Regions from separate parts of the Pseudonocardia sp. EV170527-09 genome, predicted to be linked through region 3. Evidence: riboswitches for the same ligand, from Rfam matches in the RefSeq annotation. Region 3 holds a riboswitch; each other region holds the start of a gene.
What was found. Region 3 has a riboswitch for S-adenosylmethionine ahead of FVA95_RS21040 (aminotransferase class V-fold PLP-dependent enzyme). Riboswitches for the same ligand answer to the same signal wherever they lie in the genome.
Positions count from the first base shown of each region.

Region 1: another riboswitch for S-adenosylmethionine. It lies ahead of thrC (threonine synthase); the one in region 3 lies ahead of FVA95_RS21040 (aminotransferase class V-fold PLP-dependent enzyme).
Region 2: another riboswitch for S-adenosylmethionine. It lies ahead of FVA95_RS33770 (putative leader peptide); the one in region 3 lies ahead of FVA95_RS21040 (aminotransferase class V-fold PLP-dependent enzyme).

Region 1 covers NZ_VRMC01000022.1:32,311-43,705, reverse strand. Annotated here, with positions in the region: partial or broken gene FVA95_RS33875 (FGGY-family carbohydrate kinase) at 1-63, shown strand, start outside; gene FVA95_RS30795 (DegV family protein) at 251-1,117, shown strand; gene FVA95_RS33870 (helix-hairpin-helix domain-containing protein) at 1,244-2,524, shown strand; partial or broken gene FVA95_RS33865 (ComEC/Rec2 family competence protein) at 2,974-4,740, shown strand; gene thrC (threonine synthase) at 4,984-6,252, opposite strand; SAM riboswitch class I at 6,259-6,412, opposite strand; gene holA (DNA polymerase III subunit delta) at 6,553-7,521, shown strand; gene rpsT (30S ribosomal protein S20) at 7,723-7,986, opposite strand; gene cynS (cyanase) at 8,157-8,621, opposite strand; gene lepA (translation elongation factor 4) at 8,856-10,718, shown strand; gene FVA95_RS09225 (MarR family winged helix-turn-helix transcriptional regulator) at 10,804-11,232, opposite strand.
Region 2 covers NZ_VRMC01000002.1:9,843-21,237, forward strand. Annotated here, with positions in the region: gene FVA95_RS00770 (ABC transporter substrate-binding protein) at 9-1,103, opposite strand; SAM riboswitch class I at 1,685-1,779, shown strand; gene FVA95_RS33770 (putative leader peptide) at 1,785-1,883, shown strand; gene FVA95_RS00775 (LLM class flavin-dependent oxidoreductase) at 2,001-3,254, shown strand; gene FVA95_RS00780 (NtaA/DmoA family FMN-dependent monooxygenase) at 3,251-4,627, shown strand; gene FVA95_RS00785 (ABC transporter substrate-binding protein) at 4,624-6,255, shown strand; gene FVA95_RS00790 (ABC transporter permease) at 6,252-7,202, shown strand; gene FVA95_RS00795 (ABC transporter permease) at 7,199-8,107, shown strand; gene FVA95_RS00800 (ABC transporter ATP-binding protein) at 8,104-9,732, shown strand; gene FVA95_RS00805 (hypothetical protein) at 9,855-10,058, shown strand; gene FVA95_RS00810 (TIGR03564 family F420-dependent LLM class oxidoreductase) at 10,244-11,164, opposite strand; gene FVA95_RS00815 (helix-turn-helix domain-containing protein) at 11,212-11,395, shown strand, end outside.
Region 3 covers NZ_VRMC01000076.1:713-6,367, reverse strand. Annotated here, with positions in the region: gene FVA95_RS21055 (antibiotic biosynthesis monooxygenase) at 174-503, opposite strand; gene FVA95_RS21050 (helix-turn-helix transcriptional regulator) at 610-987, shown strand; gene FVA95_RS21045 (Fur family transcriptional regulator) at 984-1,436, shown strand; gene FVA95_RS21040 (aminotransferase class V-fold PLP-dependent enzyme) at 1,464-2,822, opposite strand; SAM riboswitch class IV at 2,866-2,980, opposite strand; gene FVA95_RS21035 (hypothetical protein) at 3,054-3,734, shown strand; gene FVA95_RS21030 (DUF2795 domain-containing protein) at 3,806-4,183, shown strand; gene FVA95_RS21025 (hypothetical protein) at 4,222-4,638, opposite strand; gene FVA95_RS21020 (isoprenyl transferase) at 4,635-5,435, opposite strand; gene FVA95_RS21015 (hypothetical protein) at 5,489-5,655, opposite strand, start outside.

The DNA of each region.
Region 1 (11,395 bases), on a different contig from region 3:
CTGGACCGGCCGCTGCGCCGCACCGCCGAACGCGACGCCGGGGTGCTCGGCGCGGCGATGCTCGCCGCGCTCGCGACCGGCCGGGCCGCCTCGGTCGGTGAGCTCGCCGGACGGATGGTGCGGGTCGACCGCGAGTTCACCCCCGACCCGCGCAACCCGCGGCCGCCTCGACGACGCGCACGGCCGCTACCTCGCTGCGCAGCGGGCACTGGCACCGCTGTTCCGTCCGCCCGGTGGATAGGGTCCGGCCGTGTCCCCCTCGCCGGTCGCCGTGGTCACCGACTCCACCGCACACCTGCCGCCCGGCGTCGCGGAACGGCGCGGCATCCACGTCGTCCCGCTGGAGGTCCGGCTCGGCGAGCGCACCGCCCGCGACGGTGTCGACGTCTCCGCCGCCGAGCTGATCGCCGCGCTCGCCGACCGCACCCTGCTCGTGCAGACCTCGCGCCCGACCCCGGCCGCGTTCGCCGAGCGCTTCACCGCCCTGCTCGACGACGGCGTCCCCGCCGTCGTGGCCGTGCACCTGTCCCGCGCGCTGTCCGGCACCTGGGACGCGGCCCGGCTCGCCGCGCAGGAGGTCGCCCCGGACCGGATCCGGGTCGTCGACTCCGGTGCCATCGCGATGGGCCTCGGCTTCGCCGTGCTCGCCGCCGCCGGCGCCGCCGGCGCCGGCGCCACCGCCGACGACGTCGAGGCCGTGGCGGGTGCCGTCGCCGCACGGGCACGGGTCCTGTTCGCGGTGCAGGACCTGGAGCGGCTGCGTCGCGGCGGCCGGATCGGCGCCGCGTCCGCGCTGATGGGCACGGCCCTGTCGGTCAAGCCGATCCTGCACCTGCGCGACGGCCGGATCGCGCCGCTGGAGAAGGTGCGGACGGCCTCGCGCGCGACCGAACGGCTCGTCGCGCTCGCCGTCGCCGAGGCGGGTCCGGGGGCACACCTCGCCGTGCACCACCTCGGCGCCGAGGACCGGGCCGAGGACATCGCCGACCGGCTGCGTGAACAGCTGCCCGACGCCACGGAGGTGCACGTCTCCGAGGTCGGCGCCGTGATCGGGGCGCACGCGGGCCCGGGGCTGGTGGGGGTCGTGGTGGTGCCGGCGGGCCCCGCCGGTGTGTAGCACGGACCGCCGACGATCCGGCCGCGTCGTGGCCCACGGCAGCGCATCGGTCTCCAATCGATCGATCCGTCCACAGGCCCGGCATCGGCCGGTCGGAACGGGGGTGGCGCACCTAGCGTCGGGTGCGTGACCAGGACCGACGCCTCCCTCGACCCGGCCCGGCGGCTCGCCGGGATCGGGACGCGCGGGCGGGTGGACGCGGTCGCGGACCGGCTCGATCCCCCGACCGTCCCGTTGCCCGCGCTGCCGGTGGTTCCCGGCGCGTCCGGGCCACGTCCCGGACCACCGCCCGCCCACGGGCCGGGCGCCGTCGGGCCGTTCCCGCTCCACGCCCACCGCACTTCCGGGCCCGGGACGATGCCGTCCGCGTCCCGGCCCGGCGCCTGGCCCGGTGCGACGCCCCTCCGGCCCGACCCCGCCACCCTGCACGGCGCGACACCGGGCCGGCCCGATTCCGCCGCCCCGCACGGCCCGGCGCCGGTGTGGTCCGCCGATCCCTCCGCCGCGCACCGCGGAGCGACCGGCCCCGGCGCGCCGGAGGAGCCGGCACCGGTGTGGTCCGCCGACCCCGATGCCGGCCACCCCCTGGCCCTGCTGGGCCGGGACGATCCCGCACCGTCCGAGGAGCTCGGCGACGACGTCCCGCACGGCGGGCGGCCGTCGTGGCTGCGCCGCCGAGCCCAGCGGTGGCTGCCGCCGTCGCTGGCCGGGGCGCGGGTGGACCCGGGCCGCCCCGGTGCGCTCGCGCTGGTGGCGGTGGTGCTCGCCGGGGCGCTCGTCGCCGGGGTGGGTGTGTGGCTCGACCGTCCCACCGTGCAGCCCGTCGGCGGCCTGCCCGAGGTGACGGCGGTGCCCGGCGGGGCGGCGACGGGGGAGACGGACCGGTCCGCGGGCCCCGGCGGGCCGGCGCCCGTCGCGGCGGCACCGGTCACCGCGGGACCGCTCGTCGTGAGCGTCGTCGGGCGGGTCGCCCGGCCCGGCCTCGTCCGGGTCCCCGACGGCGCACGCGTCGCCGACGCCCTCGACGCCGCGGGCGGCGCGCTGCCCGAGGTCGACCTCGGCGCGCTGAACCTGGCCCGCCGCCTCGGCGACGGGGAACAGATCGCGGTCGGCGTCCCACCGGCGCCTGACGCCGCCCCGGTCCTGCCCGCCCCGGGCTCCGAGCCGGCGTCGGGCGCCGAACCGGGCGCGGCCGCCGCACCCGCCGCCCCCGGCGGGAAGATCGACCTGAACACCGCCTCCATCTCGGATCTCGACGCCCTGCCCGGCGTCGGCCCGGTCACCGCGAAGAAGATCATCGACTGGCGCAGCGCCAACGGGCGCTTCAGCCGGGTCGAGCAGCTGCGCGAGATCGACGGCATCGGCGAGCGCCGTTTCGCCCAGCTCCAGGAACTGGTGCGGGTGTGACCCGCGCCGGAGCCCGGCGGCCCGAACCGGTGCCCGGGGAGCGCGACGACGAGGGCACGGAGCAGCAGGAACGTCCCGCCCCACCCGACCTGCGCCTCGTCCCGGCCGCGCTCGCCACCTGGGCCGCCGTCCTCGCCGGGCTGCTCGGCGGCACCGCGGGTGGGATCACCGCCGCCGTCCTCGCGGCGCTCGCCCTGACGGTCACGCTGCTCCGTGCCCGGACCAGCGCCCGCGCCGCGGCGCCGTCCTCGATCGTGCTCGCCGCGGCCGGGTGCGCGCTCGTCGCGGCCGTCCTGGGCGCCGTCCACGCGGCCGCGCTGGCATCACACCCGCTGCACGGGCCCGCCGACCGCGGCGCCGCCGCCGAGGTCCGCGTCCGGCTCACCGACGACCCCCGGATCCTGCGCAGCACGACCGGTGGTGGCGACGAGTCCGGCGCCGCCCGGGCAATGGCGCTGGTCCCCACCGAGCTCGTCACGGCCACCGTCGGCGGCGGTCGCGCGACCACCGGCGGGAAGCTCCTGCTCCTGGCCCCGGCGGCGGAGTGGACCGGGCTGCTCCCCGGCCAGGAGGTCTCCGCCGCCGGGCTGCTCATGCCCGCACAACGTCCCGACCTCACCGTTGCCGTGCTGAAGGTCCGCGGCGCACCGCAGGACGTGACCGCGCCGCCGTGGTGGCAGACCGGGGCCGGGGCCCTGCGCGACGGCCTGCGCGACGCGGCGGTCTCCGCACTGCCCGAGGCGCCGGCAGGGCTGCTGCCCGGGCTCGCGATCGGGGACACCCGCGCCCAGCTCGCCGAGACCGAGCAGGACTTCCGGACCGCCGGGCTCGCGCACCTCACGGCCGTCTCCGGCGCCAACGTCGCGATCGTGACCGGGGCGGTGCTGCTCATGCTGCGCCTGTTCCGGACCGACCCGCGGATCGCGGCCGCGGTGGCGATGGTCGCCCTGGTCGGGTTCGTCGTGCTGGCCCGGCCGTCGCCGTCGGTGCTGCGGGCGGCGGTGATGGGCGGGGTCGTGCTCGTCGCGTTCGCCGCCGGCCGGGCCCGGTCCGCGGTGCCCGCGCTGGCGGTGGCCGTGCTCGGCCTGCTGCTGGCCGTCCCCGCCCTGGCCGTCGACGCGGGTTTCGTGCTGTCCGTCGTCGCCACCGGTGCGCTGGTGCTGCTCGGACCGGGGTGGACGGCGGCGCTGCGACGGCGTGGGCTGCCGTCCGGGCCGGCCGAGGCGCTGGTCGTCCCGGTCGCCGCGGCGCTGGCCACCGCACCGGTGATCGCCGGGCTCAACGGGGGAGTCGGGCTGGTCACCGTGGTGGCGAACCTGCTCGCGGCGCCCGCGGTCGCCCCCGCGACGGTGCTGGGCGTGCTCGGTGCGGTGCTGTCCGCGGTGAGCCCGGCCGCAGCGTGGTGCTGCGCCTGGCTGGCGGGGCCGTTCGTGTGGTGGCTGGTCGTGGTCGGGGACCGGGCCGCCGCGGTGCCCGGTGCCACCGTGCCGTGGCCCGCGGGCGCGGGCGGCGCGCTGCTGCTCACCGGGGTGCTCGTCGTGCTGCTGGCGATGGGCCGGGTGCCGCGCCTGCGGGCGCTGTTGCTGGCGCTGCTGATCGGGCTCCTCGTCGTCCTCGTCCCGACCCGGTTCGCCCCGCCCGGCTGGCCGCCCACCGGGTGGCGGATGGTGGCCTGCGACGTGGGTCAGGGCGACGCGCTCGTCCTCGCCACCGGCACCCCGGGGCACGCCGTCCTGGTCGACACCGGGCCGACCGACGACGCCGTCGACACCTGCCTGGACCGGCTCGGGGTCCGGGTCCTGGAGCTCGTGGTGATCACCCACTTCCACGCCGACCACGACGGCGGCCTCGCCGGCGCACTGCGCGGTCGGGCCGCGGGAGGGATCGCCGTCGGGCCGGTGCGGGAACCGGCGTCGGGGCTGCGCGAGATCACCCGGCACGCCGAGCGGGCCGGGGCTCCGGTAGTGGGGCTCGTGCGCGGGATGGAGCTGGGGTGGCCGGAGCTGCGCCTGCAGGTCCTCGGCCCGGTCCACCCGCCCCTGACGGTCGACGGCGGCGACGGGACGGCGGTGAACGACATCTCGCTGCTGCTGCGCGCCACCACCCCGGCCGCGACGATCCTGCTGACCGGCGACGCCGAACTGGCCGCCCAGGACGACCTGCTCCACTCCGGGGCCGACCTGCGGGCCGACGTCCTGAAGATGCCCCACCACGGGTCCCGCAAGGTGGTCCCGGACCTGATCACCGCCGTCGCGCCGCGTGCGGCGGTGATCAGCGTCGGCAACGGCAACAGCTACCGGCACCCCAACCCGGAGCTGGTGGACCGACTGGCCGGGGCAGGGATCGTCGTCGCACGCACCGACCGGTCCGGTGACCTGGCCCTGACCGGTGACGACCCGGCCGGGCTGACGGTGGTCGCGCGTGGCGACCCCCGTCCGGCTCCCGGCCGGCGGGGCCGGTCAGCCCCGGTTCGCCAGCGCCTCGCGGACCGCGGAGGACGTCGACGGCACGGTCGCCGTCGGGCCGACCTCGCCGGAGACGGCGTCGAGGGTCTTGAGCCCGTCACCGGTGATCATCAGGACGGTCTCGGCGTCGGGGTCGAGCGCCCCGGCCTCGAGCAGCTTCTTGGTGGTCGCGATGGTGACCCCGCCCGCGGTCTCGGCGAACACGCCCTCGGTGCGGGCCAGGAGCCGGATGCCGGCGACGACCTCCTCGTCGGACACGTGCCCGACCGAGCCGCCGGTGCGGCGCACCGAGTCGAGGACGTACGGGCCGTCGGCCGGGTTGCCGATCGCCAGCGAGCGCGCGATGGTGTCCGGCTTCTGCGGCTGGATCACGTCGTGACCGGCCTCGAAGGCCCGCGCGACCGGCGAGCAGCCGGTGGCCTGGGCGCCGAACACGGTGTAGGGGGTGGGCTCGACCAGACCCAGGGTGCCGAGCTCGGTGAACCCCTTGTCGATCTTGGTGAGCTGGGAGCCGGATGCGACCGGGACGACCACCTGCTGCGGGAGCCGCCAGCCGAGCTGCTCGGCGACCTCGTAGCCCAGGGTCTTCGAGCCCTCGGCGTAGTACGGGCGGACGTTGACGTTCACGAACGCCCAGTCCTCGTGCTCGGCGGCCAGCTCGGTGGCGAGCCGGTTGACGTCGTCGTAGTTGCCGTCGACGGCGAGCAGGGTGCCGCCGTAGACGGCGGTGGTGACGATCTTCGCCTGCTCCAGCGAGGACGGGACCAGCACGACCGAGTCCCAGCCGGCGCGGGCGGCCGCGGCGGCCACGGCGTTGGCCAGGTTGCCCGTGGAGGGGCAGCACAGCACCGAGAAGCCGAGCTCACGGGCGGCGGCGAGCGCGACGGCGACGACGCGGTCCTTGAACGAGTGCGTCGGGTTGCCCGTGTCGTCCTTGATCCAGATCTTGCGGACCCCGAGCGCGCGGGCCAGGTTGTCGGCCTCGATCAGCCGGGTCAGGCCGGGCTCGGTGTTCGCGTGCTGCTCGACGGTCGAGGGGACCGGCAGCAGGTCCTTGTAGCGCCAGATCGACTTCGGACCGGCCTCGATGGAGGCGCGGGTGACCTTCGGGAAGTCGTAGGCCACCTCGAGGGGGCCGAAACAGCGCGGACACGCGAACTCCGCGGCGAGCGGGGTCTCGTGGCGGCACTCGCGGCACGCGAGAGCGCGCGCGGAGCCCAGGTCGTAGGCAGAGGTGGTTTCGGGCGCAGCAGTGAGAGTCACGAGATCTCCTCATCTGTCCCGCCGGAGGTGGCGGGCCGGAATTGGCACCGTGTTCGTCGACGTCCTCGCCGCGCGGAATGCGCAGGTCTGGGCGGATCGTCGTGCGACGCCGGTTGCCGGGGCTTCAACGGGCCGTTCCCTCTGCCCCTCTGGATGAGCCATATGTGGTTGTGGTGCTCCGGACGCCGAGCGCCGGAATCGACGACGACGGTACGCGAACGGGGCACCGCACCGCCAGACGAGGTCGTCGTGCCGGGACGCGGCTCACCCGTTGTCGGGGGTGTGGGCCACCATGGGGGTGTGAGCAGCACGAGCGAACCGGGCCCGCTGCAGCTGGTCGTCGGGGACGAGGAGTTCCTGGCCGAGCGGGCGGTGTCCGACCTGGTCCGGCGCGCCCGGCAGCGCGATCCGGAGACCGAGCTGCGCCGCTTCCGCACCTCCGAGGTGGCACCCGGCGAGCTCGCCGGGCACCTCAGCCCCTCGCTCTTCGCGGAGGGCAGGGTGATCGTGCTCACTCATGGCCAGGATGCGAACAAGGACATGACCGCCGCCCTCGCCGACTACGTGAAGGACCCGGCCGACAGGATCGTTCTGGTGGTCCAGCACGCCGGGGGGGCGAAGGGCAAGGCGGTCCTGGACCTGATGCGCAAGGCCGGGGCGCACACCGTCACCTGCAACCGCATCACCCGCGCCGACGAGCGGTCGGACTTCGTGCGCGACGAGGTGCGCCGCCACGGCGGCACCATCACCCCCGGTGCGCTCGCGGTACTGGTCGAGGCGGTCGGGTCGGACCTGCGGGAGCTGGCGGCCGCGGCCGGGCAGCTCGTCGCGGACACCGGCGGCGCCGTGGACGAGGCCGGGGTGCGGCGCTACCACCGCGGCCGGGCGGAGTCCTCCGGCTTCGCGGTGGCCGACGCGGCGGTCGCGGGGGACCGGCGGGCGGCGATGGAGGCGCTGCGGTGGGCGCTGGTGCTCGGTGTCCCGCACGTCCTGATCGCCGACGCGCTCGCGGACTCGGTGCGCACCCTGGCCAAGGTCGGCTCGGCCGGGCGGGGAGACCCGAACCGGCTGGCCGGTGAGCTGGGCATGCCTCCGTGGAAGATCCGCAAGGCGCAACAGACGGTCCGGCAGTGGCGTCCGGAGCAGCTCGCCGTCGCCATCGCGGCGACCGCCCGGGTGAACGCCGACGTCAAGGGCGTCGCCGCGGACGCGGGGTACGCGTTGGAGAGAGCCGTGCTGGCGGTCGTGTCCGCCCGCACCCCGCGCTGAGCCCCGCGCCCGCAGCACGCGCACGGGCCCCGGCCCGGGAACGCGATCGGTCGAGGGACGTGTCCGGTGCGGGGACACGAGCGGTCCGGGGCCACGAAAGGTCCGGGGACACGAGCGGTCGGGGGACACGAACGGTCCGGGAAACACGACGACGGCGCCGCCCCGATGGGGCGGCGCCGTCGTGGGGGAACCGGGGGTGGCTCAGGCCTGGACGTCGTTGAGACGCTTGGCCAGCGCCGACTTGCGGTTCGCCGCCTGGTTCTTGTGGATGACGCCCTTGCCGGCCGCCTTGTCGAGGGCCTTGGCCGCCTTGCGCTGCAGCTCCACGACGTTGTCGGCGCCGGAGTCGGCGGCCTCGCGGAAGTGGCGGATCGCGGTCTTGACCGACGACTTCACCGACTTGTTGCGCTGCCGGCGCTTCTCGTTGGTCTTGACACGCTTGATCTGCGACTTGATGTTGGCCACGTCTGCCTCTGGTCTTCCTGCCTGCTGGTCGGCTGGTCTTGTGTACGTCCGGGTCCGCTCCGGCGGCACCGAACAGCATCACTGGAGAGAGGGTCCAGGCCGTTTCGGGCGAGCACGCCGAGCGCTCGACGCACAAGGTTACCAGCGGCGTCCTCGCCCCCTGTTCCGGGTCACCAGACGCGGTAGGGCAGGAACTTCCCGTTCAGCGTGATCACGGCTCGGTCGCCCTTCGGGTCGGCGACGCGCTGCAGGTCCAGCTCGAAGTCGATCGCGGACACGATGCCGTCGCCGAACTCCTCGCGGACCAGCTCGGAGATCGTCGTGCCGTACACCTGCACCATCTCCGAGAGGCGGTAGACCAGCGGGTCGGTGAGGTCCACCGCGGCCGCGCCGCGCTCCGGCGGGAGGGTGAGGGCGTCGACGACGTCGTCGTCCAGGTCCAGCAGGGAGCCTGCGGCCTCGGCCTGCTCGCGGGTCAGCGTCTGCTGCCCGAGCAGGGCCGAGGTGGACCACTCCAGCGAGCGGCCCAGTGCCTCGGCGATCTTGTCCCAGGTCAGGCCCAGCTTCTTCTTCCGGGCGAGCACGACACGCGCCGCGCTCAGCCGGTCGAGCGGGGGGACGGGGGTGACCGACACGGTGACTCCTCCGGGTTGGGGACTCGGCTCCTGGCCGTTCGATCTTGCGCGATCGGCCGCGTCGGGGCAACGCGGGGACGCCCGGCGTGAACAGCGTGTGACGACCTGCGGTGCCACCACGGCGGCCGCCCGGCCCGACATGGGACGATGGGTCCCAGTGCCCCGAGCCCCGAGTGCCCTGAGCACCCGAAGTGCCCGAAGCCCCACGCATGAGCGAAAGCCGAGTACAGCCGAGTGACGACGTACGCCGACCGCACGTTCACCCCGCCGGAGCGCATCCGGAACTTCTGCATCATCGCCCACATCGACCACGGGAAGTCGACCCTGGCCGACCGGATGCTGCAGGTCACGGGGGTACTGAGCGATCGTGACGCCCGGGCCCAGTACCTGGACCGGATGGACATCGAGCGCGAGCGCGGCATCACGATCAAGGCGCAGAACGTGCGGCTGCCGTGGACGGCGAAGAACGCCGACGGCGTCGAGACCGAGCACGTGCTGCACCTGATCGACACCCCGGGCCACGTCGACTTCACCTACGAGGTGTCCCGGGCGCTCGAGGCGTGCGAGGGCGCGATCCTGCTGGTCGACGCCGCGCAGGGGATCGAGGCGCAGACCCTGGCCAACCTGTACCTGGCCATGGAGAAGGACCTGCACATCATCCCGGTCCTCAACAAGATCGACCTGCCCGCCGCGGACCCGGAGCGCTACGCCGCGGAGATCGCGCACATCACCGGCTGCGAGCCGGAGGACGTGCTGCGGTGCAGCGCGAAGACCGGTGAGGGTGTGGAGGCGGTGCTGGACGCCGTCATCGCCCAGGTCCCCGCCCCGGTCGGCGACGCCGACGCGCCCGCCCGGACGATGATCTTCGACTCGGTCTACGACACCTACCGCGGCGTCATCACCTACATCCGCGTCGTCGACGGGAAGCTGTCGCCCCGCGAGAAGATCAAGATGATGTCCACCGGCGCCGAGCACGAGCTGCTCGAGATCGGCATCGTCTCCCCGGAGCCCAAGCCGTCCGACGGCCTCGGCGTCGGCGAGGTCGGCTACCTCATCACCGGGGTGAAGGACGTCCGCCAGTCCAAGGTCGGCGACACCGTCACCTCCAAGCGCAACGGGGCCACCGACCCGTTGACCGGCTACCGCGAGCCGCAGCCGATGGTCTACTCCGGGCTCTACCCGATCGACGGGTCGCAGTACCCCGACCTGCGCGAGGCGCTGGACAAGCTGCAGCTCAACGACGCCGCCCTCACCTACGAGCCGGAGACCTCGGCCGCGCTCGGCTTCGGCTTCCGCTGCGGCTTCCTCGGCCTGCTGCACCTGGAGATCACCCGCGAGCGGCTCGAGCGCGAGTTCGACCTCGACCTGATCTCGACCGCGCCCAACGTTGTCTACCAGGTCACCACCGACGACGGCGAGGAGATCGAGGTGACGAACCCCAGCGACTGGCCGGTGGGCAAGGTCGCCGAGGTCCGCGAGCCGATCACCAAGATCACCATCCTGGCGCCGTCGGAGTTCGTCGGCACCATCATGGAGCTGTGCCAGAGCCGGCGCGGCCAGCTCGGCGGGATGGACTACCTGTCCGAGACCCGCGTCGAGCTGCGCTACACGATGCCGCTCGGTGAGATCATCTTCGACTTCTTCGACAACCTGAAGTCGCGCACCCGCGGCTACGCCAGCCTCGACTACGAGGAGGCCGGCGAGCAGGTCGCCGACCTGGTCAAGGTCGACATCCTGCTGCAGGGCGAGGCCGTCGACGCGTTCTCCGCGATCGTGCACAAGGAGTCGGCGTACTCCTACGGCACCTCGATGGCGACCAAGCTCCGCGAGCTCATCCCGCGCCAGCAGTTCGAGGTGCCGATCCAGGCCGCCGTCGGCGCCCGGATCATCGCCCGCGAGACGATCCGCGCGATCCGCAAGGACGTCCTCGCCAAGTGCTACGGCGGCGACATCTCCCGCAAGCGCAAGCTGCTGGAGAAGCAGAAGGAGGGCAAGAAGCGGATGAAGACGATCGGCCGCGTCGACGTCCCGCAGGAGGCCTTCGTCGCCGCGCTGTCCACCGGGGGCGGTACGGCCACCGAGAAGCCCAAGAAGTAGCCCCGGACGCGAAGCGGGCCCGACTCCCAGCGGGGGAGTCGGGCCCGACGTGTACGTGGTGGGGGGCGGGGAGCGCGGGGGCCGGTTACATGGCCAGGCCTGCCCGGGGGCCGGGGATCGGCCCGTCGCACGGCGCGGGCCGGGCGGCGGGGGCACGGCGCGGCGACAGGATGCGCTGCACCCGCTGGCAGACGGACTCGACGACCGTCCGTCCCTCGGCAGACAGGTGCACCAGCACACGGCGCCGGTCGAGCGGGTCGGCCGACCGGTAGGCCAGCTTCTTCTCGACGAGGCGGTCCACGATCCGGGTGGCCGTGGGGGCGGGCAGCGACGTGTGTCCCGCGACCTCGCCCATGCTGCGGCCGGTGCCGCGGGCGAGCATCAACAGGACGCGCCAGCCGTCACGGCTGACGTCCGTCGAGGACGGGTTGGTGGACAGGGCTGTGGCCACGGCGTGGTCGACCCGGTCCAGGAACTCGACGATACCCGCGGCTCCAGGCGTCGGGGCAGCCATGGTGGCAGTCCCCGACGCCCGTCGACTGAAAGGCTCGGTCACGATGACGCACTGTACTTGCCGAACGGGCGAAATCCGACCCTGTCCTGGGCAAACGTCCCCCGAGCGCCGGGCGGTCGTCACGCAGCGATGACCGACAGGGCGACGACCAGGCATTTCGTAG
Region 2 (11,395 bases), on a different contig from region 3:
CGGGATGGTCAGTTCGCGGCGGCGAGACCGGCCGGGTCCACGGCGGCCTCCCCGGAGCTGGTGCGGACCGCGTCGATCGCGGTCGGGTCGAGGAAACCGGTCAGGTTCGCCTCGCTCTGCGCGATGCCGGCGGTGACGGAGTCCTTCGCCAGCTGCGGGAAGGTCGAGGCGAGCGGGTCGGTGTCGAAGGACAGCTCGGTGAAGGCGCGGTCGAGGATGTTCGCGGCCAGGGGCTTGCCGGTGATCTCGCCGATCGCGGCGTTGGAGACGGTCTTGGCCTGCGCCGGGTCGCTGCGGATGAAGGAGATGGCGGCCTGCTCGCCGCGCAGGATCGCCTCGACGGTCTGCGGGTGCTGCTGCAGGAACTCGGTCCGGGCGATGACGACGGTGGTCGGGAACTTGCCGTCCGGCCACAGGGACTTCTCGTCGACCAGCACCTTCGCGCCGGCGTCGACCAGGCGCGAGCTCCACGGCTCGGGCAGCCACCCGCCGGCGAGCTTGCCCTGCTTGAACAGGTCGAGGGTCTGCGGGTTGTCGATGTTCTGGACGGTCACCGCGTCCGGGCCGTCCCCGATCGGGAGGTTGTTCTCCTCGAGCCAGGTCTTGAAGGCGATGTCCTGGGTGTTGCCCAGCTGCGGCGTCGCGATGATCGTGCCCTTGAGCTGCTCGGGTGAGGTGATGTCCGGCCTGGTCACCAGCTGGGCCCCGGCCGAGGTGGAGCCTGCGACCAGGCGCACGGCCTCGCCGTTCGACTTGGTGAAGGCGTTGATCGCCGGGCCGGAGCCGATGAACGCGACGTCGATCGAGCCGCCGAGCAGGGCGTTGACCTGGGCCGGGCCGGCGTTGAAGGTCTGGGTGGTGAGCTTCGTGCTGCCCAGCTCCTTGGCGAACAGGCCCTGCTTCACCCCGACCAGCGCGGGGGCGTGGGTGATGTTCGGGAAGTAGCCGACGCGGACCTCGGTGGCGGGCGAGGTGGGACCTGCCGCGGTGGTGCTCTCGGCGGCGCGGGAGCAGCCGGCCATGAGTCCGAGCGCGGTCAGCAACGCGAGCAGGACGGCGGCGGTGCGCACCCGGGAGCCGGGGCGCAGGACGTGCGGGGACATCGCGGGACGGGGTCCTTCCGTGGTGGGCGGCGGGCGGTCGGGACGACCGCAGCGCGCCGGGTCCGGCCGGCCGGGACGGCGTGCCGGGATGCAGGACGGGGGGCGGGCCGGAGTGGTGTCCGGCGGGCGGTCCCGGTTCCGGTGGATGCGTCGGACGCCGGACGTGCGGCGTCACCGTCCGCGGGAGAGCGGGGACCGGTACGGCTCGGTCAGCGACAGAGCTCGCTGTAGGCGGGGGCCCGCCGGCTCGGCCAGAACGGCTCGAGGCCGGTCGGATGCACCGGCACCGCACGCCGTGCGGCTCGGGCCGGCTGGTGGGGGGAGGGCTCGGTCGCGCCCCCTGCGAACCGGTCGGGGCGCGAGGGCCTCCGTCGGCTCGTCGTCACCCGACCAGGGTGCGTCGTGGTCACCTCTCCGGACAACCTGGTGTCCACCCCCCAGGAAAGCGACCGGGCTGTCCGGACAGGTGGAGCCGGTTCGGCATCGCGATTCCGCCGGTCGGGAGCTTCGGTGCGGCGGGCATCACTGGCCGGCTCCGCGGGTTGACACCATCGGGCACCGGCTCCCTACAGTCGGGGAGCACACCATCCGGAGCGGCCGAGAGACCCGGCTCGACGACGCCGCAGCAACCCCCCGCAGCAGCGGGTGCGGGTGCTCCAGCCGGGTTCGATGGAGGACATCATGCGGTCGATCGCGGATCAGGTGCGCGGCGCGCACCACCCTCGGTACCGGCGGCACGTCGACCTGATGCGGGTGGCCGGCGCGACCTGTCGGGTCTGACACCGCCCTGTCCCGCGCTGCGCGTCGCCCGTCGGCGCTCCGTCGGCGGTGGCGTCCGTCCCCGTGACGTCCCACCCCGTTCCGTCGCACCCCGTGTGACGAGGAAGTGATGCCCTCATGTCCACATCGGACACCTCAGGCCGGCCGCTGCACCTGGCCGTCGCGCTCGACGGCGCCGGCTGGCACCCCGCCGCCTGGCGCGAGCCCGGTGCCCGGCCCGGCGAGCTGTTCACCGCGCGCCACTGGGCCGACCTCGCCCGCACCGCCGAGCGCGGGCTGCTCGACCTGCTCACGATCGAGGACGGGTTCGGCCTGCAGTCCGGGGACCACCTCGACGGGGCACAGCGACGCACCGACCGGGTCCAGGGACGCCTCGACGCGTCGCTGGTCGCCGCCTTCCTCGCCCCGCTGACGTCGCGGATCGGGCTGGTCCCGACCGTCACCACCACCCACACCGAGCCGTTCCACGTCGCGTCCGCGCTGGCCACCCTCGACCACGACAGCGACGGCCGTGCCGGCTGGCGGGTGCAGACCTCGGTCCGCGCCGACGAGGCCGCCCACTTCGGGCGCCGCACCGTCCCCGGGCTGCGCCGCGCCGACCTCGACACCCCGGCCGCCCGCGCGCTGGTCGCCGAGCTGTTCGGGGAGGCCGCCGACGTCGTCGAGGTCGTGCGCCGGCTGTGGGACTCCTGGGAGGACGACGCCGAGATCCGCGACGCGCTCACCGGGCGCTTCGTCGACCGCGACAAGCTGCACCGGGTCGACTTCGCCGGGGAGCACTTCGGCGTCGCCGGCCCGTCGATCGTGCCGCGCCCGCCGCAGGGCCAGCCGCTGGTCCTGTCACTGGCCCACGGTTACGAGCCGGCGTTGCTCGCCGCCCGGGTCGGCGACGTCGTGGCCACCACCCCGCACGACGCCGACGACGCCGTCCGCATCGTCGCCCAGGTCCGCTCCGCCGAGGCCGCGGCGGGCCGCACCGCACCGCCGCTGCGCATCCTCGGCGACGTGGTCGTGGTGCTCGCCGACACCCGGCGCGCCGCCCGCGAGCGGCTCGCCCGGCTCGACGCACTCGACCCGCTCTCCTCCGACGCCGCGATCCTCGCCACCACCCCCGCCGGGCTCGCCGACACCCTGCTGTCCTGGCGCCGCGCCGGGCTCGACGGCTACCGGCTGCGCCCGGCCGTCCTGCCGACCGACCTCGACGCCGTCGTCGACGGCCTGGTGCCCGAGCTGCAGTCCCGCGGCGCGTTCCGCACCGCCTACGGCGAGACCACCCTGCGCGAGCGCTTCGGGCTGCCCAGGCCCGCCAGCCGCTACGCCGCCGGTGCCGGGTCCGCCGTCGTCCCGACCTTCTCCGGAGCCACCGCATGAGCAACAGGAAGCAGATCGTGCTCGGCGCCTACTTCCCGGGCGTCAACCACGACACCGTCTGGAGCGACCCGGCCTCGGGCAGCCACATCGCCTGGGAGTCGTTCGCGCACTGGGCGCGCACCGCCGAGCGCGGACGCCTCGACCTGCTCTTCCTCGCCGAGGGCCTGCGGCTGCGCACCCGCGGCGGGGAGATCTTCGACCAGGACGTCGTCGGACGCCCGGACACCTTCACCGTGCTCGCCGCGCTGGCCGCGGTCACCGAGCACATCGGTCTGGCCGGGACGATCAACTCGACCTTCAACGAGCCCTACGAGCTGGCCCGCAAGTTCGCGACGCTGGACATCCTCTCCGGCGGGCGCGCGGCGTGGAACGTCGTCACCAGCTCCGACGCCCCCACCGGCGAGAACTTCCGCCGCGGCGCCTACCTCGGCCACCACCAGCGCTACGAGCGCGCCGGGGAGACCCTCGCCGCGGTCCGCGCGCTCTGGGACTCCTGGGGTTCCGACGCCGTCGTCGCCGACCCCGCGTCGGGCACCTTCCTGCGCGACGGCCACGTCGGCGACTTCGCGGTCTCGGGCAACCAGTTCGACATCGCCGGGCGCTTCACCACCCCGCGCAGCCCGCAGGGCCACCCCGTCGTGCTGCAGGCCGGGGAGTCCCCGGCCGGTCGCGACTTCGCCGCCGCGTCCGCCGACGCGATCTTCTCCCGGTACCAGAAGTTCGACGAGGCCCGCGCCTTCTACGACGACGTCAAGGCCCGGGTCCGCAAGGCCGGCCGGGACCCCGACGAGGTGCGGATCCTGCCCAGCGCCGGCGTCGTGCTCGGCGACACCGACGCCGAGGCCCGCGAGCGTCACGAGCACATCCACGACCAGCAGGTCGACCCGTGGACCTCCATCGTGCTGGCCGAGATGGTCTGGAACCGCGACCTGTCCGGCTACGACCCGGACGGGCCGCTGCCCGACGTCGAGCCCACCCCCGAAGCCCCGAAGTGGATCGAGGGCCGGGCCCCGCTGACCCAGGACGCGCACGCCACGGTCGCCGCCTGGCGCGAGCTCGCCGACGCCCACGGGTACTCGCTGCGCGAGACGGTCAAGCACGTGTTCGACCGCGCCGTGTTCGTCGGGACCCCCGAGCACGTGGCCGACGAGATCGACCGCTACGTCCAGAACGACGCCTCCGACGGGTTCATCCTCGGCTCCCACGTCAGCCCGTCCGGCCTCGACGAGATCGTCGACCGGGTGGTGCCGATCCTGCAGGAGCGCGGGGTGTTCCGGACCGACTACACCCCGGGTGCGACGCTGCGGGAGAACCTCGGTCTCGCGCACCCGTCACGGTTCGGCGAGCGCCACACCCCGGCTGTGACGGCGTGAGCCGCCGGTTCGGGTTCCGGCGGGACCTGCCCGCCGGCCGCTGCGCGGTGCTGCTCGCGGCCACCGCGCTGGTCCTCTCGGCCTGCGGGTCGGGCGCCGGTGGCGCCGGTGCCGACGCCGGGCCGCCCCGTCCCGGGGGGACGCTGGTGTTCGCGGTGTCCTCGGACCAGGGCTGCGCCGACCCGCAGCAGGTGCAGAGCAACGACTCGATCTACTCGCTGCGCCAGATCGTCGACTCGCTCACCGACCAGGACCCGTCCACCGGGGCGATCGTGCCGTGGCTGGCGACCCGCTGGTCGTCGAACGCCGACGCCACCGCGTGGACGTTCACCCTGCGCCAGGGCGCCACCTTCTCCGACGGCGCCCCGGTCGACGCGGCCGCGGTCAAGGCCAACTTCGACCGGGTCGGCTCGCTCGGCGCCCGCGGCAGCCTGCCCAAGGGCTACCTGGCCGGGTACGTCGGCACCGACGTCGCGAGCCCGACCGAGTTCACCGTCCGGTTCTCCCGGCCCAACGTGCAGTTCCTGCAGGGCACCTCCACCCACAGCCTCGGCCTGCTCTCCCCGGCCAGCGCCGCCCGCTCCGACGACGAGCGCTGCGCGGGCGTCGTCGGCTCCGGGCCGTTCACTCTCGAGCGCTACGCCAAGAACGACGTCACCGTGCTCGCCAAGCGGGCCGGCTACGACTGGGGCTCGCAGCTGTTCACCCACCCCGGCGAGGCCTGGCTCGGCCGGGCCGAGTTCCGCGTCGTCCCCGAGTCCGGGGTGCGGGCGGGCAGCGTGCAGTCCGGCGAGGTCGACGCGATCGCCAGCGTCGGCCAGCAGGACGAGGCCCCGCTCACCGCGGCGGGCGTGCAGCTCCCGGCCCGGCCGAACCCCGGCCTGCCGTTCGGGATCACGTTCAACCAGGGCACCCCGCTCGGTGCCGACGCCGCCGTCCGCGAGGCGGTGAGCCGGGGCATCGACCGCAACGAGGTCGTCGCCGCGGTGTACCCGAGCCAGACCCGCGCGGCGACGAGCCCGCTGTCGTCGACGACGCCGTCCTACGCCGACCAGTCCGCGCTCGTCGGCTACGACCCGGCCGCCGCGACCGCCGCCCTCGACCGCGCCGGCTGGGTGCCCGGTCCGGACGGCATCCGCGCCAAGGGCGGGCAGCGGCTGACCGTGCCGCTGACCTTCGCGCAGAACATCGGCACGACCAAGCCCGCACTGGAGCTGATCCAGCAGCAGCTGCGCCGGATCGGGATCGACCTGCAGCTGCGCGAGATCCAGATCGCCGAGACCCAGGCCGTCCTCGACGGCGGTGACTTCGTCGCCGCGTGGGGCAACCTGACCCGGGCCGACCCGGACATCCTGCGGTCGACCTACGGCACCGACGGGACCAACCGGTACCGGTTGCCCGACGGGCCGCTGCAGGCACCGCTGCTGGCCCAGGCCGCGACGGTGGACCCCGCGCGACGCGCGGCATTCGTCGGGCAGGCGCAGGCGCTGCTCGCGCAGCGGTTCGACACCGCGCCCGTCGTCGAACTCACCACCGTGCTCGGCGTCGGCCCGGACGCGCACGGGGTCGCGTTCGACGCGTCCTCGCGCATCCAGCTCCACGACGCCTGGAAGTCCGACGCGCGATGACCCTTCCCTACCTGCTGCGCCGACTCGGGCTCGCCGCCGTCGTGCTGTGGGCGGCGTGGACGGTCAGCTTCGTCGTGCTGTACCTGCTGCCGGGTGACCCGGTCGCGACCATGGCGTCGGCGTCGGACGGCGAGCCGGTCTCCCCGGCCGAGCTCGCCGCCCTGCGCGCCCGCTACGGCCTGGACCAGCCGCTGCCGGTGCAGTACGTGACCAAGCTGTGGGCCGCGCTGCACGGTGACCTCGGGACCTCCTTCGTCAGCGGGCAGGACGTGCGGACCGCCGTCGCCGAGGCCCTCCCGCCGACCCTGCAGATCGCCGCGGCCGGGCTGGTCGTGGCGGTCGTCGCGGGTACCGCGGTCGCCGTCGCGGCGACCTGGGTCCGGTCGCCGTGGCTGCGGCAGGTGCTGGCGTCGCTGCCGTCGCTGGCGGTGTCGCTGCCGGTGTTCTGGGTCGGGCTGATGCTGGTGCAGCTGTTCTCGTTCTCCCTCGGCTGGCTGCCGTCGGTCGGCGACCGCGGTCCGGAGTCGCTGGTGCTGCCCGCGGTCACCCTCGGTCTCCCGACCGGCGCGCTCGTCGCCCAGGTGCTGGCCAAGAGCCTCGGCCAGGCACTGGACTCGCCCTACGTCACCACCGCCCGCGCCAAGGGGGTCGGCGAGGCCGCGGTGCACCTGCGCCACGCGCTGGGCAACGCCGCGATCCCCGCCCTCACCGTCCTCGGCTACGTCGTCGGCAACGTGCTCGCCGGGTCCGTCGTCGTCGAGACGGTGTTCACCCGACCCGGTCTGGGCCGGCTCACCGTCGCCTCGGTCGGTGCGCAGGACATCCCCGTCGTCCAGGGCATCGTGTTGTTCGCGGCACTCGCGTTCGTCGTGGTCAACCTGCTCGTCGACCTGGCCTACCCGCTGCTCGACCCGCGGGTCGCCGTCGCCTCCGGGAGCTCCCGATGACCCTGCTCGACCGCGACCTGGCTACCCCCGCCCCCGCGCCCGGCGCGGGGCCGGAGCCGGTTCCGGCCCCGCGCCGCCCGGCGGCCCGGCTCGGGCGCCTCCTGCGGGCCCGGCCCGGACTCGTGCTCGCCGCGGCGATCGTGCTGCTGGTGCTGACCGCGGCGTTCGTGCCGTCGCTGCTCGCCCCCGGCGACCCCGCCGTCGGCGACACCGCACGCCGGCTGTCGCCGCCCGGACCGGGCCACTGGTTCGGCACCGACCATCTCGGCCGCGACGTGTGGACCCGCGTCGTGCACGGCGCCTCGCTGTCACTGCAGGCCACGGTGATCGCGGTCGCCGTCGCGCTCGTCGCGGGCGGGCTGATCGGGCTGGTCGCCGGGTTCACCGGTGGCTGGGTCGACGAGGTCCTCATGCGCGGCGTCGACGTGCTACTCGCCATCCCGGCGATCCTGTTGTCGCTCGCACTCATCACCGCGCTCGGCTTCGGCACGGTGAAGGTGGCGATCGCGGTCGGCGTGGCGAGCGTCGGGAGCTTCGCCCGGGTGATGCGTGCCGAGACCCTGCGGGTGCGCCGCGCCCTCTACGTCGAGGCCGCCCGCGCCGTCGGCACCCGCTGGTACGTCTCGCTGTGGTGTCACGTCCTGCCCAACGCGGCCGGGCCGGTCGCCGTGCTCGCGGTGCTGGAGTTCGGGCTGGCGATCCTCGCCGTGTCCGCGCTGAGCTTCCTCGGCTACGGCGCCCCGCCACCGGCCTCGGAGTGGGGCTCGCTGGTCGCCGACGGCCGGAACTACCTGGCCGTCGCCTGGTGGGTGTGCGCGATGCCGGGCCTGGTCATCGCCGCGACCGTGCTGTCGGTCAACCGGATCGCCCGGGCCCTGGACGGCGAGTGGAGGCGGTCGGCATGAGCACCCTGCTGGAGGTGACGGGCCTGGAGGTCGCCTACGCCGGCGGTGGCGGGACGGTGCACGCCGTGCGCGGCGTCGACCTGACCGTCGCGCCCGGGGAGGTCGTCGCCGTCGTCGGGGAGTCCGGGTCGGGCAAGACCACCCTGGCCGCCGCGGTGCTCGGGCTGCTGCCCGCCGCAGGGTCGGTCACCGCGGGCACGGTCGCGCTCGACGGCACCGTCCTCACCGGGCTGTCCGAGCGCGCCCACCGGTCGGTGCGCGGAGCCCGGATCGGGTTCATCCCGCAGGACCCGGGCGTCGCGCTGAACCCCGTGCAGAAGGTCGGTGTGCAGGTCGCCGAGGGCCTGCGCGCCCACGGGCTCGCCGACCGCCGCACGGCCGCGGCCCGTGCCGTCGAGCTGCTGGCCGCGGCCGGTCTCGACGATCCGGGGACCCGCGCCGGGCAGTACCCCCACCAGCTGTCCGGCGGGATGCGCCAGCGGGTGCTCATCGCGATCGCCATCGCCGCCGGACCCTCGCTGGTCGTCGCCGACGAGCCGACCAGCGCGTTGGACGCGACCGTCGCCCGCCGGATCCTCGACCACCTCGACGCGCTGCGCCGGGAGCGGGACACCGCGCTGCTGTTGATCACCCACGACCTCGCCGTCGCCACCGACCGGGCCGACCGGATCGTCGTGATGCGGCACGGTCGGGTCGTCGAACAGGGCACCCCGGCCGAGCTGCTCGCCGGGGCACAGGACCCCTACACCCGGGAGCTGCTCGCCGCGGCCCCCGGTCTCGCGATCACCGCCCCGCCGGTGCTGCCGCCCGTCGACACGGCCGGGACCCCGGTCGCGGAGGTCCGCGACCTGGTCAAGGAGTTCCCGCTGCCGCGGGCGCGCGGGTCCTGGACGCGGCGCACCCACCGCGCCGTGGACGGGGTGTCGTTCACGATCGCCCGCGGCGAGACCGTCGCGCTGGTCGGGGAGTCCGGCTCGGGCAAGTCGACGACGGCGCGGCTGCTGCTCCGCCTGGAGGACCCCACCTCCGGGCAGGTGCTCCTCGACGGCGAGGACGTCACCCGCGTCCGCGGCGAGGCGTGGCGTCAGCTGCGCCGCCGCGCCCAGCTGATCTACCAGAACCCCTACGCCTCCCTGGACCCCCGGTTCGCCGTCCGCGAGATCGTCACCGAGCCGCTGCGGGCGTTCTCCGTCGGGTCGGCCGCCGAGCAGGCCGACCGGGCCGCGGAGCTCGTCGACCGGGTCGCGCTGCCGACCGGGGTGCTCGACCGGCGGCCCGAGGAGCTGTCCGGGGGACAGCGCCAGCGGGTCGCGATCGCCCGCGCGCTCGCGCTCTCGCCGGACCTCGTCGTCGCCGACGAGCCGGTGTCCGCGCTCGACGTCTCGGTGCAGGCCCAGGTGCTGGAGCTGCCCGCCGAGCTGCAGCAGCGCGACGGCCTGTCCTACCTGTTCATCTCGCACGACCTCGCCGTGGTGCGGCGGGTCGCGCACCGTACCGGCGTCCTGCGCGACGGACGGCTCCGCGAGCTGCGGCCCACCGCGGAGCTGTTCGACGACCCGCAGGACGAGTACACCGCAGAGCTGCTCGCTGCGATCGCCGGTAGACGGGCGGGGGTGGTGTCGTGACCCGCACCGTCCTGTCCCGGCGGCGTCACATCGACTACGTGCGGATCTCCTCGACGCTGTGTCGTCGCGGCCGATCGACCCGACCGATCGACCCCGACGGCCACGTCACCAGGAGACATCCCATGAGCGTTCCGACCCCGCCCACCACCGATCCGGGTATCCAGCTGCTCGACGGGCTCGACGCCCTCGTGCGGCGCCACCGCGCGCTGCGTGGCGGCGGCGACCCCGTCAACGACGCCCTGCACGCCGAGCTGATCACCGCCGAGGTGGCCCAGCAGCTCGCGGCGGCCCGCACGGCGCTGCGTCGCCGACCGCGCGTCGCCTGATCCCCGTCCGCCGGGACGCGGCACGCCCGTCGCGTCCCGGCGGACCCGGGACGACGGCGAGATGCAGCTCAGGGGTGCGGAGTGACCCCGTGCGCCCGCTGGGCTGCATCTCGGCGGGCGAGGGAGCGCGCGCCACGGCGCCACCGGGCAGCCGGCGTACGGCCACCGCCCGGGCGCGGTACTGCTCAGGACCTCGCGATCCGGCCGAGGACGGCCACGGTGCGGGCCCGCTCGGCGGCGTCGCCCAGCGGGCTGACCAGCAGGTCGGTGGCGCCGGCGGCGGCGTAGCGGGCGATCCCGGCCGCGATCGTGTCCTCGTCCCCGGCGATGACGAGCCCGCCCGGGGAGCTCAGCCCCTCCCGTTCCAGCACCCCGGCGTAGGACGGCAGCCGGGCGTAGGCCGCGTAGTCGACCGCGGCCGCTGCCCGCACCCGGTCCGGTGCGGTCGTCGCCGACACCGGCACCCCGACGACCACCCGCGGCGACGGCCGTCCGGCGGCCGCCGCGTCGAGCAGCGGCCGGACGTGCTCGGAGATCGTCCGCGGCCCGGTGAGGAAGGTGATGGTGCCCGTGGTCCGCTCACCCGCCAGCCGCAGCATCCTCGGGCCCAGCGCACCGAGCAGCAGCGGGACCTCGGGCGTGGCGCCGGGCACCGCCGTGTCCGCCGGGTCCGACCCGGGACCGGACGAGCCGGGGACCCGTTCGCCGCGCAGCAGCGGGGCGAGCACGTCGAGGTGGTCGGTCAGCGCGGCCACCGGCCGCGTGAACGGCATGCCGTACACCTCCAGCAACCCCGGGTGGCTCACCCCGAGACCGAGCGTGAGCCGCCCGCCGGACGCCGCCTGCACGGTCAGCGCCTGCGCGGCCAGCACCCGCGGGTGCCGCGGCTGCACCACGACGACCGACGCGCCCAGCTCGACGTCGGGGACCTCGCGGGCGACGGCGGCGTACAGGGTGAGCGTGTCGGCCCCGTACCCCTGGGGCAGCCACACCGTGCGCAGCCCGGCAGCGACCACCGCCCTCGCCCGCACCACGATCTCCTCGACCAGGTTCGCGGGTGGGGGATCATCGAGCCCGGCCGCGAGGTTGACACCGATACCGATCATGGGGTCCACCGTCCGCCGGCGGCCGGGCTCGGACCAGGAGCGAACCGATGGGGGTACCCGTGGTGACAGGATCCGCGTCGACGCGTGTGCGGCCCGCGACGACGACCGACCGCCGCCGGGAGCTCGGCGCCTGCCTGCGCTCCTACCGTGAGCGCGTCGCGCCGGCCGCGGTCGGCCTGCCCGACCGCGGCCGACGCCGCACGCCGGGGCTGCGCCGCGAGGAGGTCGCGG
Region 3 (5,655 bases):
ACCGGGAGCGGGGGAAGCCCGTCACCCGTCCGGCTGTGGACGGTCCCGGCTCACGCCGGGCGTCGAGCGCGCGCTGTGGACAACCCGGCCCCGCCGCACCTCGCACACGTTCCTGCGACCTCGCACGGTGTGCAACGGCTGCGAGGTCGCAGGACGGTGTGCGAGGTCGGGGGTCAGCTCAACAGGCTGGGGTGGTGGACGGGTGCGGTGCCGGGGGCCACCGTCACCAGGGACTCATAGGTCGCCTCGGTGGTCGTGTCGGCCTCCGCCAACAGGGGGTGGACGTGCTCGCGGACCTCGAACGGCCCCAGGGCACGCCGGTAGGTGTCGACGGAGTCGAAGCGGACGGTCAGGACCCACTGCCCGGCGTCCTCGATCGCCCGGCCCGCCTCACCCCCGCGGAAGCCCGGCCGGACGGCCAGGAGTTCCAGGGCGCGGGCCACGCGCGTGGTGAACGCGGCCTCCTCGGAGGGAGACACGCGGAAGCGGCAGACCAGCAGCACGGCGCGACGATAACGAACACGCCTACCATGTCGAGTGCGGCCTGTACGGCACAGCAGCGCCGGAGGGTGTGGCCGCCGCCCCCGGGGGAACGGACGGGTCCACCACATGTCTGCCGCAGCCCAGACCACGCACGCACCGGGAGCCGGCCCGGGCGCGGACGACGACCATCACCCCGCGCCCGAGCCGGGCCCGACCCGCGACCCGCGCACCCTGGCCGCCGCGGGCGACCTGCTGCGGGCACTCGCCGCACCGGTCCGGATCGCCATCGTGCTGCAGCTGCTGGAACACTCGCGGTGCGTCCACGACCTGGTGGACGCGCTCGGGGTCACCCAGCCCCTGATCAGCCAGCACCTGCGGGTCCTCAAGGCCGCCGGGGTGGTCGAGGGCGAGCGGAAGGGCCGCGAGGTGCTGTACTCGCTGGTGGACGACCACCTGGCGCACATCGTGGTGGACGCCGTCGCCCACGTCGAGGAGGACACGTGACGGAGACGACCGGCCGGACGACCGCGGCGGCGGTCACCGAGCGGTCCACCGCCGGGCCGCGCGGCATCCGCGCCACCCGGCAGCGGGCCGCCGTCACCGCGCTGCTGGACCGGCTGGACGACTTCCGGTCCGCCCAGGAGATCCACGAGGAGCTGCGGCGCGCCGGCGAGGGCATCGGCCTGACCACGGTCTACCGGACCCTGCAGACCCTCGCCGACGGCGGCGAGGTCGACGTGCTGCGGGTCGCGTCCGGTGAAGCCGTCTATCGGCGCTGCGAGACCGAGCACCACCACCATCACCTCGTGTGCCGCCGGTGCGGCGCCGCGGTCGAGATCGAGGGTCCGGCGGTGGAGTCCTGGACCGAGTCGGTCGCCCAGAAGCACGGCTTCACCGAGGTGTCGCACACCCTCGAGATCTTCGGCCTCTGCGGCCGCTGCTCGGCGGGCTGAGACCCCGGCTCAGTCCCGGCCCCGGCCTCAGTCCCCGCAGCCGGGGACGGCGGGCAGCTCCCGGTCGCGGGCGAACGGGTCCGCCGGGCGCGGGTCCGGGCTCGGTGCCCACCGGCCGTCGACGAGCGCGTAGGTCCAGGCCGGGCCGCGCCGTGCCAGATCGGTCAGCGCGTCGACCAGCCGGTCGACGTCGGAGGAGCCGGTGCGCAGGCCCAGCGACGCGCGCACCGCGTCGCGGCCGCCGGTGAGCCGCGCCAGCAGCGGGTGGGCGCAGAACCGGCCGTCGCGGACGCCGATGCCGTACTCGGCCGACAGCGCCGCGGCGACCAGCCCGGCGGGCAGCTCGCCCAGGGTGAACGAGACGGTCGCGGTGCGGTCGCCCACGTCGTCGAAGCAGGACAGGGTCCGCAGCCCGGGGACCGTCGCCAGGCCGGCGTGCAGACGGTCGGCGAGCTCGCGCTCGTGAGCGGGCACGATGTCGTCGATCAACGGGTCCAGGCTCCGGCAGGCCGCTCCGAGCGCGGCGGCACCGAGCACGTTCGGGGTGCCGCCCTCGTGCCGCTGCGGCGACGGCAGCCACTCCGTGACGGTGCCGCCGCCCGGGCCGTCGGCGACGGACACGGAGCGGACCGCTCCCCCGCCCGCGACGTGCGGGTCGGCGGCGTCGAGCCAGTCCCGGCGACCGACGAGGACCCCGGCGCCGTAGGGCGCGTAGAGCTTGTGCCCGGACAGTGCGACGTAGTCCGCGTCCCACCCGGCCAGGTCGACGCGCCGGTGCGGGGCGAGCTGGGCGGCGTCGACGCACAGCCGGGCACCCGCGGCGTGCGCGATCCGCGCGATCTCGGCGACTGGGAGGAGCTCGCCGGTCACGTTGGACGCCCCGGTGACCGCGACCAGCGCGGCGTCGGGACGGGCGGCGAGCTCGGCCCGCAACGTATCGAGCGTCGCGGCCAGGGTGGCGGCGGCGGGCACGACGCGGTGCTCGCGGTCGCGCCAGGCCAGCAGCGTCGCGTGGTGCTCCAGGTCCAGGGTCACCACCGGGCCGGGGACGGCGCGGGCGAGCAGGCCGAGCGCGTCGGTGGTGTTGCGGGTGAACACCACGACGTCGTCGGCGCGGGCCCGGACGAACCGGGCGACGTCGGCGCGGGCGTTCTCCACGAGCGCGGTGCAGACCTTCGAGGTCCAGCCCGCGCCGCGGTGCACGCTGCCGTGGTACGGCAGCACCTCGGCGACGTGCGCGGCGACCGGCTCCAGCGCCGGCGCCGATGCGGCGGAGTCGAGGTCGCAGTAGCGGGCCCACCGGCCGTCGACGAGCGGGACCGTGAGGTCCGCACCGACGACGCGGGGCAGCGCGTGCTGGACGGGACGTGGCAGGGCGAGGGTCATGATCGGGCCTCCGGCCGATCTCGGGGACCCGGCGTGGCGCACGGATCCGCGCTTGCCGACTGCGGGTGTCGCGTCGGCCCGGTCATCACCCGGGGCACCCCACCGCGGAGGAGGGTTGCCGTCCAGCGAGCCGGGGCTTCGCGCTGGCACTCGTGACCTTCGGCGACGAAGCTAGCAGACCGTCTCAGATGGAGACACGTGAGCATCGCCACCCCGGATAGCGTCTGACCGATGACGGACACGCACCCCGCGCCCACCACGGTCCGGCGGATCGACGTCCCGGAGTCCGGCGAGCTGGCCCAGCTCGCCGCGGTCTTCGAGGACCTGCAGTACGTGCTGCGCTGCTGCGAGCACCTGGTCACCGCCCTGGGCGGGCCCGAGTCCGGCCCGGTGCGGGTGGACGCCGACCCGGCGCTGGTCGAGGCCCTGTGGACCGGCGCCCTGATCGGCTACGTGCGGTGCTTCTCCGGCCGGACGAAGACGCTGACCACCGACGACCTGACGTCGCTGGAGCTCGACGGGGACGTCAGCGGGTTCCACGACATGGTGTTCAAGCTCCGCGACCACTACGCCTCGCGGCACGTGAACCCGCGCGAGTCGTACTCGATCGGCGTGGCCCAGTCCAACGACGGGACGCCCCGGGGCGTCGCCGTCGTCTCCACCCCGCGCCCGCTCGTCGACGAGACGACGGTCAGGCTGCTCGGCCGGGTCGCCTACAGCCTGTCCGGCCTGGTGGACGCCCGGATGAAGAAGTCCCAGAACGACGTGCTCGGCGTCGCGCACGGGATGACCGCGGGCCAGCTCGCGGGGCTGCCGCTGGTGCACCTCGACGACAGCGGCGAGGCGGTCCCGGAGGACGCGGTGACCCGGGACGGCGCCCGGGACGGCGCCGCGGACGGCCCGGGGAACTGATCCCCGCCGGATGCATCATCCGGCGCACAGCGGCTACCCGGTCGGGACACATCCCGACGAGAGGTGACCTGATGACCACCCGCACGACGACGTCCGACGCCGTCCGCACCGCCCTGCACGGCCTCGAGTTCCCCGCCGGCAAGGACGACCTGGCGTGGACCGCCGAGCGCAACGAGGCCGACGCCGCGACGGTCGAGGCCCTGCGGGCGGTGCCGGCCGAGGAGCACTACTCCTCGATCGCCGACGTGGTGGCCGCCGTGGACCTGGCCGACGACGACCCGGCGCGCCAGACCGCGGGCGACACCGTGGACGAGTCGGCCGAGGAGACCGAGCAGCTGCGCGCGCAGCGGCGCACCGAGCACACCCGTCCCGGGCTGTCGGAGTCCACGAAGGACGTGGACCCGGTCAACCCGATCGCCGAGGAGCTCGGCACCAACCGCAAGAAGTGACCCGTGCGGCCGGGGCGGGCACCGCCCCGGCCGACCGGTCAGCCGCCGACGAGCTCGGCCCGCATGCTCGACGCGGAGGACACGACGAGCATGAGCAGCGTCCCCATCGGACCCTCGCCCAGCCCGGCCGCGGGGAAGGCGTAGCGCAGCGTCACGTCCCAGCCGCGCTCGCCGCGCACCACCCGGGGGGTGCCGAACAGGCCCTCCCCCACCCCGAGCCCGACCCGTCGCGGCACGTCGTGCTCCGGGTCGGCGGAGTCCGGCAGGTCCCACGCCACGACGCAGGTCAGGTTGAGGACGGGCAGCCCCTCCTCCAGCTCCGTCCCCTGCACCACGCACAGCACGCCGCCGTGGGCGAAGGTCAGCGCGCCGTCGTCGTCGGCGGTGACGTCGTGGAACCGCTCCAGCGCACCCTTCGCGGTGGCGAGCATCCCGGTGATCACATCGGTGGTCACGATGTCACCCCCGTCGCGGCGTCTCCCGTCGCGGCGTCCACGGCCCCGCCGAAACGCCGGTCCCGGCGTGCGTAGATCTCGATCGCCTGCCAGATGTGGCGCCGGTCGAAGTCGGGGAACAGCGTGTCCAGGAAGACCATCTCGGCGTAGGCGCTCTGCCAGAGCAGGAAGTTCGAGGTCCGTTGCTCCCCCGAGGAGCGCACGAACAGGTCGACGTCGGGCATGTCCGGCTCGTCGAGGTGGCGGGCCAGCATCCGCTCGTCGATCTTGTCGGGGTTGATCCGGCCCTCGGCGGCGAGCCGGGCGATCTGGCGCACCGAGTCGACGATCTCGGCCCGGCCGCCGTAGTTGACGCACATGGTCAGGTTCAGCACGTCGTTGCCGCGGGTGCGCTCCTCGGCGATCTCCAGCTCCTTGATCACCGAGCGCCACAGCCGCGGGCGGCGGCCCGCCCAGCGGACCCGGACCCCCATCGCGTCCATCTCGTCGACCCGGCGGCGGATGACGTCGCGGTTGAAGCCCATCAGGAACCGGACCTCGTCGGGGCTGCGCCGCCAGTTCTCGGTGGAGAACGCGTACGCCGACAGCCAGCGCACACCGAGGTCGATGCAGCCGCGGGCGACGTCCATCAGCGACGCCTCGCCCCGCTTGTGCCCCTCCGTGCGGGGCAGACCACGGGCGTTGGCCCAGCGGCCGTTGCCGTCCATGACGAGGGCGACGTGGCCCGGCACCAGCTCCGGCGGGATCGCCGGGGGCCGGGCACCGGACGGATGCGGTGCGGGAGGCTGGAACGGCACGTCACCGACCCTACGTCGGGGCCGATGGCCGGGCTCGGCCGCGGTGGTCGGGCTCAGTCGCGCTGGTCGGGCTGGGGCCAGGCCGGCACGGCCGGGTCCTCCAGCCGCTCGATGGTCTCGCGCAGCCGGCGCATCCCGCGGTGCCCGTGGACCCGGTCGACCTCCGACAGTGGTTCGGACTCGTCGGGCCGGATCACCGGCAGCATCGGGATGGCCGGCC